Regions from separate parts of the Sphingomonas limnosediminicola genome, predicted to be linked through region 3. Evidence: predicted binding sites of a transcription regulator. Region 3 holds the regulator's gene; each other region holds the start of a gene.
The links. The regulator LexA, encoded in region 3, represses DNA repair genes until DNA is damaged. The targets are predictions, from matches to a motif close to GTTCCNCNCTTGTTCT.
Positions count from the first base shown of each region.

Region 1: the regulator LexA is predicted to act here: its motif matches at 3,130-3,145, upstream of uvrA (excinuclease ABC subunit UvrA).
Region 2: the regulator LexA is predicted to act here: its motif matches at 1,497-1,512, upstream of ABD704_RS11895 (ribonucleoside-diphosphate reductase subunit alpha).

Region 1 is NZ_BAABBM010000001.1:886,582-892,265, forward strand. It holds gene thpR (RNA 2',3'-cyclic phosphodiesterase) at 1-290, shown strand, start outside; gene ABD704_RS04580 (UrcA family protein) at 394-750, shown strand; gene ABD704_RS04585 (hypothetical protein) at 807-1,127, opposite strand; gene ABD704_RS04590 (sulfatase-like hydrolase/transferase) at 1,388-3,040, shown strand; gene uvrA (excinuclease ABC subunit UvrA) at 3,193-5,684, shown strand, end outside.
Region 2 is NZ_BAABBM010000001.1:2,330,871-2,336,554, reverse strand. It holds gene ABD704_RS11900 (M28 family metallopeptidase) at 1-1,106, opposite strand, end outside; gene ABD704_RS11895 (ribonucleoside-diphosphate reductase subunit alpha) at 1,554-3,425, shown strand; gene ABD704_RS11890 (hypothetical protein) at 3,422-3,550, shown strand; gene ABD704_RS11885 (hypothetical protein) at 3,535-3,762, shown strand; gene ABD704_RS11880 (hypothetical protein) at 3,759-3,974, shown strand; gene ABD704_RS11875 (PepSY domain-containing protein) at 4,005-4,445, shown strand; gene ABD704_RS11870 (hypothetical protein) at 4,439-4,750, shown strand; gene ABD704_RS11865 (ribonucleotide-diphosphate reductase subunit beta) at 4,800-5,684, shown strand, end outside.
Region 3 is NZ_BAABBM010000001.1:501,726-507,409, reverse strand. It holds gene ABD704_RS02545 (citrate synthase) at 1-1,004, opposite strand, end outside; gene gltX (glutamate--tRNA ligase) at 1,001-2,404, opposite strand; gene ABD704_RS02535 (VOC family protein) at 2,764-3,132, opposite strand; gene lexA (transcriptional repressor LexA) at 3,134-3,784, opposite strand; gene ABD704_RS02525 (peptidylprolyl isomerase) at 3,858-5,684, opposite strand, start outside.

The DNA of each region.
Region 1 (5,684 bases), 380 kb from region 3:
GCGCCCTATGGGCAGGCGTAGAACCCAAAGAGCCGCTCGCCGCGCTGGCCGCCAAGGTCGAGCGCGTCTGCCAGCAGATCGGCCTCGAACCCGAACGCCGCGCCTTCCATCCGCACATCACCCTCGCGCGCTGGAAGGGACGCTGCAGCCGCGAGGTCGCCGTCTATCTCGACCGAAACCGCGCTCTCGCCTCCGACCCGTTCGAGGTCGACGGCTTCACCCTCTTCGAAAGCCGGCTGTCAAAGCACGGCGCTCATTACGAGGAAGTCGCCCGCTACGAGTTGAGCTGACCTTGGCCGCGCCAGGCCAGCCCATTGCCGCATAAGGGTATTAACGGATGTTGCTGGCGGCGGTTATGGGTCTGATTCAGCCTTCTCGGTAGGGAGAAGTCTGATGATCTCGAAATCTCGGTTCGCAACGCTTGCTATCCTCGTTTCGTTTGCGGGAACGGTCGCCGCTCAGATTCCCGCCGGCGAGATGCAGGAGCCATCGATCGTCGTGACGCACAAGATGCGACCATCGCCCGACCTGATGGTCCGCACCGTCTACATCGGCGACCTCGACCTCAAATCGGCGAATGGCCAGAAGGAAATGGAAAAACGGGTCGGCATCGCCGTTGACAGCATTTGCAGCATCCCCACGCCGCTCCCTTCCTACAAGGGCACAATGGAGAAGCCTTGCCGCGACGAGGCTTGGAGCGGCGCTCGGCCACAGATGGCCGACGCTGTGAAGCGCGCAACCGGGTCGTAAGCCAGTCCCGAACTCCGGCTCAAACGATTCGGGCAGCAGGAACCGCGCCTTCGATGCTATCGGCTGAGCGTACCGTCCGCGTTGACGGCCATTGGGTCGGTTTTCTGCAGAGCGCCATGATACGCATCGAGAAGCCGGATGAGCTTCTGCTGTAGATACGCCTGGTGTTCCGGAGTCAGCTGCCCGCCATCTGATTGCTTCAGGGCGAGCATCTCGGCCTGCAGCGCTTTCGATTTTTCTTCGTAATGGTGCGTCACCGCCGCGATCGACAGTGTCGTATCGCGAGTCACCGTATCGCCGCTGACAGGCGGAAAAGCCGGAGGGCCATCGGGATCCATGGCAAACGCGGCGGCCAAGGCAAACGCAGGATAGATCATCGGATGTCCTCCGGCGGTGTCCCGCTGATATAGCGGGAACTGCCGCAACTCGCCACGAACGGCGCCAGAGCCAGCTTCCGACCCATTTGCGAACGTTTGCGAGCTAGTGGCAGCTTTCGACCCATTCGTGCCGCTAGCAGGCCAGTCTCAGTCTTCGACCCAAGCTGGCATAGTCTGTGCTCTCAGGCGTTGAACTGATGGCGCCGTGCTGAACAACGGTTCTAACTAGCAACCAGACTCACCGAAACAGGAACTGGACGGTGAAGCCGCTGAAGATCCTATTCGCAATTCTGCTGGCGATCCTGCTTCCCGCTTGGGTCGCGTGGCTGCTGTGGCCCGTTCCCATCATGGTTTTGGCCTACCGCTTCACGCATCCGGTCGCCGCAAGCCGCCAGGTGCATTGGGCGGCCGGTCCGGAAAGGCCGCCGGCTGGCGAGCGGCCTCCCAACATCGTGCTGATCCTGGCCGACGACCTCGGCATCAACGACATCACTGCTGAAGGCCCGGCCACGGGCGTCGCGGGTGGGCTGGTCCCGACACCCAATATCGACGCCATCGCGCGTGCAGGGGCCGACTTCACCGTCGCTTATTGCGCGAACGCGACCTGCTCCCCCTCCCGCGCGGCACTGTTGACCGGGCGCTATCCGCAGCGGTTCGGTTTCGAATTCACCGCCGTCCCGGACCAGCTTGCGAGATACGTCCCGCGCTACTCACCGCAAGACCGGCCATATCCCACCATCTACCATGCCGATCTGCAGGCACGCGCGCCGTCGATGGAAAATATGGGCATGCCCTTGAGCGAAGTGACCATCGCCGAGGTGCTGAGGGCCCGCGGCTATCACACCGTCCACCTCGGCAAATGGCACCTGGGAGACGCGCCTGGAATGCGCCCCGAAAACCAGGGCTTCGACGAAAGCCTGGGCTTCATGGCCGGAGCGTCCAAATACGCACCGGACAAAGCGTCGGTCGACGCCCGGCTTCCGGGCGACCCGCTCGATCGCCTCTTATGGCTGGCGCTGTCCGACGGCGTCCAGTTCAACGGCGGCGCGCCCTTCCACGCCGGCGAATATATGACCGACTATCTCAGCGATCAGGCGGTCGCGGCGATCGCCGCCAACCGCAACCGGCCTTTCTTCATCTATCTCGCCTACAACGCGCCCCACACGCCGTTCCAGGCGACCAAGGCCGATTATGAAGCGCTCGGGTCCATCAAGGATCGCCGTTCCCGCGTCTACGGAGCGATGGTCCGCGCGCTCGACCGGGGGGTCGGCAAGGTCATGTCGGCGTTGAAGGCGCAGGGCCTCGACCGCAACACGATTGTCATTTTCACCAACGACAATGGCGGGGCCTGGTACGCGGGCCTTTCCGGCATCAACAAGCCGTATCGCGGATGGAAGGGCACCTTCTTCGAAGGGGGAATCCGCGTGCCGTTCTTCATCGATTGGCCGGGCCGGATCGCGCCCGGCCAGCGCCTGGCGATACCGACCGAGCATATCGACGTCCTGCCCACGCTCGCCGCCGCCGCTATGGTGCCTCTCCCCGCGGGACGGCAGATCGACGGCATCAACCTGCTGCCGTTCGTCACGACGCACGCGCAACCGCCCCTAGGCAGGACCTTGTTCTGGCGCTCGGGCAGCTACGAAGCGGTCCGCGACGGTGACTGGAAGCTTCAGGTCTCCCGCAATCCGCCGCGTACGTGGCTGTTCAACCTCGCCGCCGATCCCACCGAACGCGTGAACCTTGCCGCGCGAGAACCCGCCATCGTCGCGCGCCTCCGGGCGAGCATCGCGCGCCACGACCGCGAAATGGCCAAGCCCCTCTGGCCCGCCCTCCTCGAAGAGCCGATCCGCATCGACGTTCCCGCCGACGCGCCGTGGAAACCCGGCCAGGAATATGTCTACTGGCCGAACTGACGTTTGCCGCCATCGCCACACTGGCATTATCCCGCATCGCACCCATATCCAAAGAGCCGCGTTGACCTTCAGCAGTGGCTCCCTTAATCAGAACATAAACGGAACGAAGCCGATCCGATGATGACTCATATTCGTCAGCTTAGGTCTACCGTATGCTGACCCACATCAGCGTCCGTGGCGCACGCGAACACAATCTGAAGGCCGTCGACGTGGATATCCCGCGCGAGAGCCTGACAGTCATTACCGGTTTGTCCGGCTCGGGCAAATCCAGCCTCGCCTTCGACACCATCTATGCGGAGGGGCAACGCCGCTACGTCGAGAGCCTCAGCGCCTACGCCCGCCAGTTTCTCGAGATGATGCAAAAGCCGGACGTCGAGCATATCGACGGTCTGTCGCCCGCCATCTCGATCGAGCAGAAGACGACCTCGCGCAACCCGCGCTCGACGGTCGCCACCGTCACCGAAATCTACGACTACATGCGCCTTCTGTGGGCGCGCGTCGGCATTCCTTATTCGCCCGCGACCGGCCTTCCCATTGCCGCGCAGACCGTCAGCCAGATGGTCGACCGCACCATGACCCTGCCCGAAGGCAGCCGCCACTACCTGCTCGCGCCCGTCGTTCGCGGCCGCAAGGGCGAGTACCGCAAGGAGCTTGCCGAGTGGCAGAAGGCGGGCTTCACCCGCGTCCGCATCGACGGCGCCTTCTCCGCGATCGAAGAAGCCCCCACGCTCGACAAGAAGTACAAGCACGACATCGAAGTCGTGGTGGATCGCGTTGTCATCCGCGAAGGCATCGAGCCGCGCCTCGCCGACAGCTTCGAAACCGCGCTCAAGCTCGCCGAGGGCCTCGCCTTCCTCGACCCCGCCGACCCGGTCCAGGACCCGCCCGGCAGCAAGCGCACCGGCGTCGCCGCCGCGCTGGAAAAAGCCGCGGAGCGCAACGTCCTCGCCACCCACGCGCCCGAAGGCCGCATCATCTTTTCCGAGAAGTTCGCCTGCCCCGTCAGCGGCTTCACCATCGCCGAGATTGAGCCGCGCCTGTTCTCGTTCAACGCGCCGCAGGGCGCCTGCCCGGCCTGCGACGGCCTCGGCGAAAAGCTGGTGTTCGACGCAGACCTCGTCGTTCCCAATCACGCGCTGTCGATCAAGAAGGGCGCCGTTGTCCCCTGGGCCAAGTCCAACCCGCCCAGCCCTTATTACATGCAGGTGCTAGCCAGCCTCGCTCGCGCCTATGATTTCGACCTCGACACCTCCTGGGCCGACCTCCCCGAGGAAGCGCAGCGCGTCATCCTCCACGGCACCAACGGCAAGCCCGTCACCCTGCGCTTCATCGACGGCAAGCGCAGCTATGAGGTGAAGAAGCCGTTCGAAGGCGTCATCGGCAACCTCAACCGCCGCATGCAGACCACCGAGTCCGCGTGGATGCGTGAGGAGCTCAGCCGTTACCAGGGCAGCCGCCCGTGCGAAGTCTGCCACGGCGCCCGCCTCCGCCCCGAAGCGCTGGCGGTGAAGATCGCCGGCGAGGACATCAGCCTCTCGACCCGCCGCAGCGTCGCCGACGCCTACGACTGGTTCGCCAACCTCGCGCCGAAGCTCAATCCGACGCAGCAGGAAATCGCCAAGGCCATTCTCAAGGAAATCAACGAGCGCCTCGGCTTCCTCCACAACGTCGGCCTCGACTATCTCCACCTCGACCGCACCAGCGGCACGCTAAGCGGCGGCGAGAGCCAGCGCATCCGCCTCGCGTCGCAGATCGGCAGCGGCCTCTCCGGCGTCCTTTACGTCCTCGACGAACCCTCGATCGGCCTTCATCAGAAGGACAACGACCGCCTCCTCGAAACGCTGAAACGCCTCAAATCCCTCGGCAACACCGTGCTCGTCGTCGAACATGACGAGGACGCGATCCGCCACGCCGACCATGTCATCGACATGGGCCCCGGCGCCGGCGTCCACGGCGGCGAGGTCGTATGCCAGGGCACGCTCGAAGAGCTGCTCGCCTGCACCACCAGCATCACGGCCGACTACCTGAGCGGCCGACGCGAAATCCCGCTCCTCGCCACCCGGCGAAAGGGCTCGGGCAAATTCGTCACCGTCGCCGGCGCCACCGCCAACAACCTCGACAATGTCACGGTGAAATTCCCGCTCGGCACTTTCACCTGCGTCACCGGGGTTAGCGGCAGTGGCAAGTCCTCGCTCACCATCGACACGCTCTATGCCGGCGCCGCGCGCAGCCTGAATGGCGCGCGCATCCCCTGCGGCCCCTGCACCGGCATCAAGGGGCTGGAACAGCTCGACAAGGTCATTGACATCGACCAGTCGCCGATCGGCCGCACCCCGCGCTCCAATCCCGCAACCTACACCGGCGCCTTCACCCAGATCCGCGACTGGTTCGCCGGCCTGCCGGAAAGCCAGGCGCGCGGCTACAAGCCCGGCCGCTTCTCCTTCAATGTGAAGGGCGGCCGGTGCGAGGCGTGCCAGGGTGACGGCCTCATCAAGATCGAAATGCACTTCCTGCCCGACGTCTACGTCACCTGTGACGTCTGCCACGGCGCCCGCTACAACCGCGAAACGCTGGAGGTGAAGTTCAAGGGCAAGTCGATTGCCGACGTGCTCGACATGACGGTCGAGGACGCGGCCGATTTCTT
Region 2 (5,684 bases), 1.8 Mb from region 3:
GCCGCGAACAGCACGGTCCGCTGCGGCGGCGCGGCCTTGAACATGCGCGCCACCTCCAACATTGCCGCCAGCCCCAGTGCATCGTCCGAAGCGCCACGGCGGATGGTCCGGCCCTGCGCGTCCGGCGCGCCGATGCCAAACGCATCCCAGTGCCCGCCATAGCTCACCGTTTCGTTCGGGAAGCGGCTGCCGGTGATCTTGCCCAACACGTTCTGGCTGCTGATCCGCTCCAGCTTCACAGGAATGTTGGCGGACATGGTGGCCTTGAGGTCGATCGGCTTGAACGCCGCCGTCCGCGCCTCGCGCTTCACCTGGTCGAAATCGCGCCCCGCGCGCTTCAATAGGTCGACGGCGACCGAGCCCTGGATCCAGCCCTGCATCATTACCGGCTGCTGCGCGCCCGGCCGCAGGACGACGTTATAGCTCTCGCCCGCCGCGCTCTTCACGACGTTCCAGCCGTAGCCCGCGCCCGGCGTGTCGTGGACCACGAGCGCCGCAATTGCGCCGCGCCGTGCCGCCTCCTCATATTTGTAAACCCAACGGCCGTAGAACGTCATCGCGTTCCCGCCGAACTTGCCCGCGACCGGCTCGCCCGCCGCCGCTTCGAAGTCGGGGTCGTTGACCAGCATCACGACGACCTTGCCCTTCAGGTCGACGCCCTTGAAATCGTCCCAGCCGCGCTCCGGCGCTTTCACGCCGTAGCCGACGAACACCATCGGCGCGTTGGCAATGCGAACCCGGTCCACCGCCCGCACGGTGCCGAGGTAGACGTCGTCGGGCGATCGCAGCGTGAGCGCTTGTCCGCCCGCATTCACCGACACCGTCGCCGGCTGCTGAAGATGGGTTCGGATCATCGGCACGGTCTGGGTCCAGCCGCCATTTTCGCCAGCCGGCTCCAGGCCCGCCGCCTTGAACTGGTCGATGAGGTAGGCGACCGTTCGCGTTTCGCCCGGGGTGCCCGGCGAGCGCCCTTGGAACTCGTCGGAGGCCAGCGTCCGCGTCACCTCGGACATGCGCTGCATGTCGACATGCGCGGCAGGCGGGGCCTGCGCCGACAGCAGCGGCGACATCGGCACGATCGCCGCAAGCACAGGCAACAACTTCATCGGCCCTCTCCCTTGTTCATCAGGCGCAACGCAGGAAATGCCCGATTGGGTTCTACAGCGATGGAACGCGACTGCGATCAGAGGAAACACCAGCCGCTGCGTCAGTCGGGACGCGCTGAACCGCTCGTCGGCCTGATCCACTTTCTTGTGTCGAAACTGCAAATCCACAGGATTTTGAGTTGACGATGCATTTACCCGCTTGCGTCTGATTCTGTTTAAGGCACAATAGATAGTAGCGCGAGAGGGGGGTCTCTCAACACCTAGTGTTCGGCGCCGGAATACGTATATTCCGGTGATGGACAGGTTCGTCCCCGGTTTCCACAGGGACGAATGGTTAAAAAGGCCCTTCGAACGCCGGAAATAGGCTAGGATGTCCTGATGGCACCGAGTCGAACAATACAGGAACAGGCGGCGCTCGAAGAGGCTGCCGAGGAACGGGGAAGCGCGATGGATTTTTCGACCGGCTCTGAAGTAACGAGCGACGACATTTCGACCGCCACCTCCGGCAGCAAGCGCGTCGATGCGCTGAAGTTCGACGTGAAGACGGACGACAGCCGCGATGCCCTGCTGACCGAGTTCGGCAAGGACACGCTTCGCGACCGTTACCTGCTCCCGGGCGAAAGCTACCAGGACCTGTTCGCGCGCGTCGCCGCCGCTTATTCGGACGATGCCGAGCACGCGCAGCGCGTCTACGATTACATCTCCAGATTGTGGTTCATGCCGGCGACGCCTGTGCTGTCGAACGGCGGCACCGGCCGCGGCCTCCCGATCAGCTGCTATTTGAACAGCGTCGACGACAGCCTGCAGGCAATCACCGAAATCTGGAACGAGAATGTCTGGCTCGCGTCCAAGGGGGGCGGCATCGGCACCTATTGGGGCCGCGTGCGCGGCATCGGTGAGCCGGTTGGCCTCAATGGCAAGACCAGCGGCATCATCCCGTTCGTCCGCGTGATGGACAGCCTGACGCTGGCGATTTCGCAAGGGTCGCTGCGCCGCGGCTCGGCCGCCGTCTACCTCGACGTCTCACACCCGGAGATCGAGGAGTTCCTTGAGATTCGTAAGCCCAGCGGCGACTTCAACCGCAAGGCGCTCAACCTCCACCACGGCGTGCTGATCACCGACGAGTTCATGGAAGCCGTGCGCGCGGGCAACGAATTCATCCTGCGCAGCCCCAAGGACGGGTCGGAGCGCGGCAAGGTCGACGCCCGCTCGCTGTTCCAGAAGCTGGTCGAGACCCGCCTTGCGACCGGCGAGCCGTACATCATTTTCATCGACCAGGTGAACCGGTCGATGCCGAAGCATCACCGCGACCTCGGTCTCAAGGTATCGACGTCCAACCTCTGCTCGGAAATCACGCTTCCGACCGGCCGCGATCACCTCGGCGCCGACCGCACCGCCGTGTGCTGCCTCAGCTCGCTCAACCTCGAAACCTGGGACCAGTGGAACGGCGACAAGCGCTTCATCGAGGATATCATGCGCTTCCTCGACAATGTGCTGAGCGACTACATCGCCCGCGCACCCGACGAGATGGCGCGCGCTAAGTACAGCGCCGAGCGCGAGCGCAGCGTCGGCCTCGGCGTCATGGGCTTCCACTCCTTCCTTCAGCAGCGCGGCCTTTCGTTCGAAGGCGCGATGGCGAAGAGCTGGAACCTCAAGATGTTCAAGCACATCCGCGCGCAGGTCGACCAGGCGTCGATGATGCTGGCGAAGGAGCGCGGGCCTTGCCCCGACGCCGCCGACATGGGCGTCATGGAGCGCTTCAGCTGCAAGATGGCGATCGCGCCGACCGCGTCGATCTCGATCATCGCCGGCGGTACCAGCGCCTGCATCGAGCCGATCCCGGCCAACATCTACACGCACAAGACCCTGTCGGGCTCCTTCTCGATCAAGAATCCGTACCTCGAGAAGATGCTGAAGGAGAAGTCGAAGGACAGCGCGCAGGTCTGGAACTCGATCCTCGAGCAGGGCGGCAGCGTCCAGCACCTCGACTTCCTGACGCAGGAAGAAAAGGACGTGTTCAAGACGTCGTTCGAGATCGACCAGCGCTGGCTGCTCGAGCTTTCGGCCGACCGCACGCCCTTCATCGACCAGGCGCAGTCGCTCAACCTCTTCATCCCGGCCGACGTCGACAAGTGGGACCTGATGATGCTCCACTTCCGCGCGTGGGAGCTCGGTATCAAGTCGCTCTACTACCTCCGCTCCAAGTCGGTGCAGCGCGCGGGCTTCGCCGGCGGCGTCGAGGCGGACAACACGCCCGAGCTCAAGGAAATCCAGCTCCCGTCGAGCACAGACTATGACGAGTGTCTGGCGTGTCAGTGAAGCGCGCCCTCTCGCTCCGCACCGTCGCCAAGGGTGCAGGCGCGGTCGTGCTCGGCCTCATCGCGCTCGACCTGATCGCGACCGTCGCCACCCTCGCCATCGGAGCGCAGTGGCTGCGGCGATGACCGGCGGCCGCATCATCGAGCTCGTTGCAGCAGCCGTCATCCTCGGCGCAGGCGTGTGGCTTTACCGCGCCCGCAAGGATGCCGACCAAAGTTACGGCAGCCAGGGTGCGGTCCTGCTGTTCGTCGTAGCCGCGATCCTCGGCGTCCACGCGCTCGGCGGCCTCGACTATCGCCCGTCGTCGTCCGAGCTTGAGGCGGCGCAGCGCCGATGACCGGCTTCATCATCCTCGGCGCCGTCGCGGCGGTCGTCGGCCTTGGCCTGCTCGTCACCGCCATCCGCCACCAGAGCGAGCAGCAGCCGCGTTACGCCGCGATGCTGATCGGCGGCATGATGATGACCGCCTTCGGGATCGTCATCGCCGGCTTCGCGATCGCCTACCAGCGCACCGCGCCGCTCGATCTCAATGCGGGGGCCGGCCGATGAGCTCTTGCCAAAAACACGCGCGTCCGCTTTTTGCGAACGATTCGCAAAACGGAGGTTTTGAACTTGCGCAAATGGCATCGCTGGCTGGCAACGTTGTTCGGCGTCTTTCTGCTGTGGATCTCGGCGACCGGGTTACTCAGCCAGATCGGCGAGCTGGTGAACAAGGGCGGGTTCGAGAGCGAGGCGCGCGCCGCGGTGGCGGCACCCGTCGCGCCGCCGGGCTTCAAATGCCCGGATACCATGAGCTGCCGTCCCAAGCAGAAGCCCGGCGCGTGGAACCTCGGCCTGCTTCACAACCTCCACTCGGGCGAGAGCTTCGGGCCGGTGGGCACGATCATTTCGATCATGTCGGGCCTGGCGCTGCTGTTCTTCAGCTTCTCCGGCCTGTGGATGTACATTCAGCTGTGGCGCGGCCGGCTGGCCAAGACGCAGCACGGCGGCAAGGTGCGCGGCGGCAAGTTCTTTTGGTGAAACAGGCGGCGGCGGCATGCCTCGCTACCGCCCTCACCGCCTGCGCCGCAACGCAGCAGGCCGACGCGGTCGCGCCGCAAGCGCCAGGCTTCCTGCTCGGCCTGTGGCACGGCTTCATCTTCCCGGTCGCCTGGATCGTCTCGCTGTTCGTGAGCAACGTCGCCATCTACGCCGTGCCCAATAACGGCGGCTGGTACGACTTCGGCTATTTCCTCGGCATCGTCGTCTTCGGCGTCGGCGCCAAGCGCGGGCACACCGTCACCCGCGACCGCATCATCGACGTCCGCGCGCGGAGGATCGACTGATGAACCCCGCGCCCGCCATCCCCATATTCAGTTCCAAAGGAGCGTAAGCATGCCCCTCCTAGAAGCCCGCAAGCAGTACAAGCCGTTCGAATACCCCTGGGCGTTCGAATATTGGAAGCGCCAGCAGCAGATCCACTGGATGCCCGAGGAAGTGCCGCTCGGCGAGGATTGCCGCGACTGGGCGCAGAAGCTCGACCAGACCGAGCGCAACCTGCTCACGCAGATCTTCCGCTTCTTCACCCAGGCCGACGTCGAGGTGCAGGATTGCTACCACGACAAATACGGCCGCGTGTTCAAGCCGACCGAGATCAAGATGATGCTGACCGCCTTCTCCAACATGGAGACGGTGCACATCGCCGCTTACTCGCACCTCCTCGACACGATCGGCATGCCGGAGAGCGAGTACAGCGCCTTCCTCCAATACAAGGAGATGAAGGACAAGCACGATTACCTGAGCACGTTCGGCGTCGACAATGACGAGGACATCGCCAAGACGCTCGCCATGTTCGGCGGCTTCACCGAGGGGCTGCAGCTGTTCGCCAGCTTCGCGATGCTGATGAACTTCCCGCGCTTCAACAAGATGAAGGGCATGGGCCAGATCGTCAGCTGGTCGGTCCGCGACGAGAGCCTTCACTGCGAAGGCATCATCAAGCTGTTCCACACCTTCGTGAAGGAACGCGACTGCCTGACCAAGGCGGTGCGCGAAGACATCCTCGACGTCTGCCAGAAGACGGTCCGGCTGGAGGACGCGTTCATCGACCTCGCGTTCGAACAGGGCCCGGTCAACGGCATGACGCCCAAGGAGATCAAGAAGTACATCCGCTACATCGCGGACTGGCGCCTGGGCCAGCTCGGCTTCGCGCCGATCTACATGGTCGACGAACACCCGCTCCCCTGGCTCGCCCCGCTCCTCAACGGCGTCGAGCACGCCAAC
Region 3 (5,684 bases):
GGGTCGGAGATGTTGAGCTCCTTGAGCACCTCGTCGGCAGTAGCCTTCATCACCTTCGCGCGCGGGTCGAAGTTCTTGTAGACGCGGTGGCCGAAGCCCATCAGCCGGAACGGGTCGTTCTTGTCCTTGGCGCGAGCGATGTACTCGGGAATCCGCTTCACGTCGCCGATCTCGCGCAGCATGTTGAGCGCGGCCTCGTTGGCGCCGCCATGCGCCGGACCCCACAGGCAGGCGATGCCCGCCGCGATGCACGCGAAGGGGTTCGCGCCCGACGAGCCGGCGAGGCGAACCGTCGACGTCGAGGCATTCTGCTCATGGTCGGCGTGCAGGATGAAGATCCGCCGCATGGCGTTCTCGATGATCGGATTGACCTCATAGGGCTCCGCAGGAACGCCAAAGGTCATGCGCAGGAAATTGCCCGTGTAGCTGAGGCTATTCTGCGGAAACATGAAGGGCTGGCCGAGGCTGTACTTGAACGCCATCGCCACAAGCGTGGGCATCTTCGCGATCAGCCGGTGCGATGCGATCATCCGCTGCGCCGGGTCGGTGATGTCCGTGCTGTCGTGATAGAAGGATGAAAGCGCGCCGACGACGCCGCATAGGATCGCCATCGGGTGAGCGTCGCGCCGGAAGCCGCGATAGAAAGTCGCCAGCTGCTCGTGGACCATCGTGTGGCGGCTGATCGTGTAGACGAACTCGTCGAGCTCGCTCTTCGTCGGCAACTCACCGTGAAGGAGGAGGTAGGATACCTCCATGAACGTCGATTTCTCGGCGAGCTGCTCGATCGGATAGCCGCGGTGGAGCAGAATGCCTTTTTCGCCGTCGATATAGGTGATCGCGCTTTCGCAGCTCGCGGTCGACGTGAAGCCGGGATCGTAGGTGAACATGCCCGTCTGGCCGTAGAGCTTGCGGATATCGACGACTTCCGGCCCGACCGTGCCGTCCAGCACCGGATAGGTGAAATTGCTTCCGTCGACCCCCAGCGTCGCGGTTTGTTCGGTCATTCAATCGGCTCCATCTGGTCGGCTATGCGGGCGAGGCTTTCGTCTCGTCCCAACAACGCAAGAACGTCAAATATCCCGGGAGATGTCGTGCGCCCTGTGAGGGCGGCGCGAAGCGGCTGGGCAAGCTTGCCGAGCTTCACGCCGAGACCCTCCGCGACCTCGCGGACGGCAGCCTCTAACGACGCAATCTCCCAATCGGCAAGTGCCTGAAGTTTCGCGTGCGCGGCGCGCAGCACTTCTCGGGACTCGGGTGTCAGCAGGGCAGATGCCTGTTCATCCACATCGAGCGGTCGCGTCGAGAACAAAAACGCAGCGCTCTCCGTAAGTTGGCCGATGGTGTTCGCTCGCGATTTGAGCTCGGGCATCGCCCGGCGCAGCTGCTCTTTTTGTGTGCCGCTAATGCCAAGCTTGGCAGCAACGAGGTCGGACAGGCGGCCGTCATCGGCCTCACGGATGTAGTGGCCGTTGAGATTTTCGAGCTTCTTGAAGTCGAAGCGCGACGGGGACTTGCCGACATGATCGAGGTCGAACCATTCGATGGCCTGTTCGCGGCTGATAATCTCATCGTCGCCATGGCCCCAGCCGAGGCGCAGCAGGTAATTGCCGATCGCTTCCGGCAGGAAGCCGAGCTCGTCGCGATAGGAATCGACGCCCAACGCGCCATGCCGCTTCGACAGCTTCGCACCGTCCTGACCATGGATCAGGGGGACGTGGGCATAAACCGGCTCAGGCCAGCCCATGGCATTGATAATCACCAGCTGGCGGAAGGCGTTATTGAGATGGTCGTCGCCGCGGATCACGTGCGTGACGCCCATGTCGTGATCGTCGACCACCACCGCAAGCATGTAGGTCGGCGTTCCGTCCGACCGCAGCAGGACGAAGTCATCGAGCTCGACGTTCTGTACCGTCACGCGGCCCTGAACGCGGTCGTCGATCACTGTTTCCCCTTCGCGGGGCGCCTTCAACCGAATGACGAATGGCTTGTCGCCTTGCTCGGCTGTCACGTCGCGCCAGGGGCTGTTGATGCGGAACGGCCGCCGCTCCCGTTGGGCGGTCTCGCGCTGCTCGGCGAGCTCTACCTGGGTCATGTAGCAGCGATACGCGGCCCCGCGCTCAAGCAAGCGATGGGCGACTTCGGCGTGCCGCGCCCAGAATTGCGACTGGTAATATTCGTGGCCGTCCCAATTGAGGCCAAGCCAATTCATCCCGTCGAGGATGGCGTCGATGGCTTCCTTTGTGGAGCGCGCCTTGTCGGTGTCCTCGATGCGGAGGAGGAACTTGCCGCCGTGATGGCGGGCGAACAGCCAGTTGAACAAGGCCGTCCGCGCCCCGCCGATATGAAGGAAGCCAGTGGGCGAGGGGGCAAAACGGGTAACGATGGGACGGGAATTGCTGCTCAAATCTTTCTCGCTTGCGCTCAGGCGCGCAATCCTCTTCTCTCTATGCTGCAATGCAACGGACGAGCGCCCCTAACATAGCGGGTGCGCCTCTGCCACAGCATGCTCGGAAGCTCTGGAAGCGCGTTTTGCCGAGTGGAACGAGGAGCTGGAAAAGCTGTTCGAAGGAGCGCGCCCAGCTTCCGCCGTGGATCGTTGTCGGGTTCGGGTGCGGGATCGCCGTTTAGTTCGCGTTTGACTCATCGATTGAATGGCACGCCTTCTGCGTTAGCGCCGCCGCGGCACTCGTTGGCTTCACGATTCTGACGGGTCGAGCCGGACGAGCCGCTAGGCCCGTTGACCATCACTCAGGCTGTCGAGCCTCAGGGCCTTGATCGTGTCAGGGAAGGGCTTTCGCTCCAGACAGCCAGCTCGCTCCCCGACGGGTCAATGAAGTGGAAACGACGGCCGCCCGGGAAGCTGAAGATCGGCTTGGCAATCGTCCCGCCCGCTTTCGAAACTGCGTCGAACGCGGCCTCGAGGTTATCGACTTGGATCACCGGTAGGATGGCTGACAGCGCCTCTTCCGGATCGCCCTGCAAACCGACATCGGTCGTGCCGTTGGTCGTTGCTGAGTAGGTCGGGCCATAGTCGGCAAACGTCCACCCGAACGCCTTCGAATAGAATGCCCTCGTCAACTCGTGCGCAGTGGCGCTCGGCAATTCCACGTAATCGATGCGCGCGTCGCCCATGTCAGTAGCGGCGAATCAGGCCTGCGAGACGTCCCTGAATCTGGACCCGGCGCGGATCGTAGCGCTGCGCCTCGTATTGTCGGTTGGCCGGATCGAGGCGAATCATGCTGCCCTCGCGGCGGAACGTCTTCAGCGTTGCTTCCTCATTGTCGATCAGTGCGACGACGATCTCACCGTCTCGCGCCGTGTCGACCTTGCGGATGAGCGCGAAGTCACCGTCGAGGATGCCTTCGTCGACCATCGAATCGCCCGACACTTCAAGCGCATAATGCTCGCCTGGCCCAAGTAACGCCGACGGCACGGAGAAGTTCTCCGTCCCCTGCAGCGCCTCGATCGGCGTGCCGGCAGCGATGCGGCCGTGGAGTGGAATTTCCTGAACGTCGTTGGCGGGTGCGCTGACCACAGGCCGGATCGGGGTTACGGTTGCAGAGGGCCGTGTCTCGGGAAGCTTCATCACCTCGAGCGCTCTGGCCCGATTGGGCAGCCGCCGAATGAACCCGCGCTCCTCCAGCGCCGAAATCAAACGATGCACGCCGGACTTCGACTTCAAGTCTAGCGCCTCGCGCATCTCATCAAAGCTCGGAGAGATCCCGCTCTCCTTCAGACGGCCATCGATGAACAACAGCAATTCATGCTGCTTGGCGGTTAGCATCGGTGGTCACTCCCCCGAATAGAACGAACGGGGAACGTGTAGGCAACAAACGGATGCCGGTCAAGTGCCCCGATCAGTTTCCGCTGGTGAGCAGCCGCGTCTTCATCGTCTGGATCGCACTGTCGTTCTTTTTGGCCTTAAGCTCGGCCTTGATCGCCGCGACGAATTGCCGCGCGTAATCTTCCGAGAGCTCCTCGCGAAGCTCACGCTGCATCTGACTAATCAAGCCGGGCTGCAAAGTCGCGTTGCCGGGTACGATCTTCGTCACCTTCACGATGTAGAAGCCGCGGCCCTGCGGGTCGGGAAGCGCTTTGGCTTTCCCCTGGCCAAAGGTGAACAGCATCTTGAGCGCCGGCGGCACCTGTCCCTGCGCGGTCGCGATCTGGATGCGCCGCGCGGCGACGGGACGAGCGGCGGGAAGGGCCACGCCGGCCTGCTTTATTGCGTCGGCTAGCGAAGCGCCTGACGCCGCCTTGGCCGCAATGCCATCGGCAGCGATCTTGGCGCGCTTGAATGCCTGCTGGTCGAGCCAGTCGGCAGCCACGCGGTCGCGGATGCTGGCTAGCGGGGCGGGGGCCGCTGCGACGACCTGTCCCGGCGAGACGACAGCATAGCCCTTGTCGCCAAGGCTCACGATCTCCGGCGGGTCATTAGGCGCGATCTCGAACCCGGTCTTGACGGCGGGGGCGAGTTCCGGAGCGATTTTGAACCTCGGGTCTGCGAGTGAGCTTCCGTTTGCCACGATGAGCGGAGTCGTGGTCACCGGCGCTTTCGCCTTGCCCGCGGCCTCGACGAAGTTACTGCCATCGTCGATCGCGTTCTGGATCTTGTCGACCATATCCTCGATCGCGGCTTTGCGTTTGTCGGCAACGAGTCTGGCGCCAATTTCGTCATGTGCTGCGGCGAGCGTCTTGCCCGAGGCGCTCTTCACCGATTCGACCTTCACGACGACCCAGCCGAATTCCGACTGGACCGGTCCAACGACCGATCCCGATGCCGCGCCGAATACTGCCGTCGCGGCCTTGTCGCCTGCGACGCTCGCATATGCCTGGCGCGTCTGATCGGCCAACGCCGTCACGGCTGCATTGGAGCCTGCAGGCGCCGCCGCGGCCGCCAGCGTCGCGCCGCCCTTGGCGCGAGTTGCGATGCCGTTCGCCGTTGCCTGGTCCGGCACGACCACCTGACTCAGGTTGCGCGTCTCACGTGATCCGTAGATGGCTTGGTTCTTGTTGTAATAGTCCGTGATTTCCTGGTCCGTTGCGGCGATGCCGGAGACCTGCTCAGGGCCGATGATCGCAAATCGAAGCGCCCGCTGCTCGGGGATCATGTAATGATTGCGGTTTGCAGCATAGAATTGCTGCACGTCGGCGTCCGTCGCTTTCAGTCCTGCCTTGAACGGCTCGATCGGAACCGCCGCGGCTTCGCCCTCGCGCGATTCCAGCATCATCGAGGCATATGGCGTGGCCATCCCGACCGAAAGCCGGGCATTTGATGCCACCGGCGAAAGAATGAGTTGCTGGAAAAGGCCGCTCGCCAGCAACTGTCGCACTTGCGCATCGGTCATTTGTTGGCGTTGAAGAAACGTCTGGTAGGACGCGGCGCTGACCTTGCCGTCCAGGCCCTTCACACCAGGCAATTGAGCGATCTGCCCGTCGAGGAGTTTCTTCGACAGCGGGAAACCGAACTTGTCACCAAACGCGATCAGAGACCGCTGGTCGATCAGCAGGGCGAGGATCTCGTCGAAATCGCGCGCGATGGTCGAATAATCCGCTGCGGGGTTCTGCTCGCGCACGTTTTGCAGACGCTTTTGCATCGCTTCGCTCATCTCGCGCTCGGTGACACGCTGGTCACCGACGCTGGCCAGCGTATCCGCGCCCATCCCAAAGCCGATCTTGCCTGA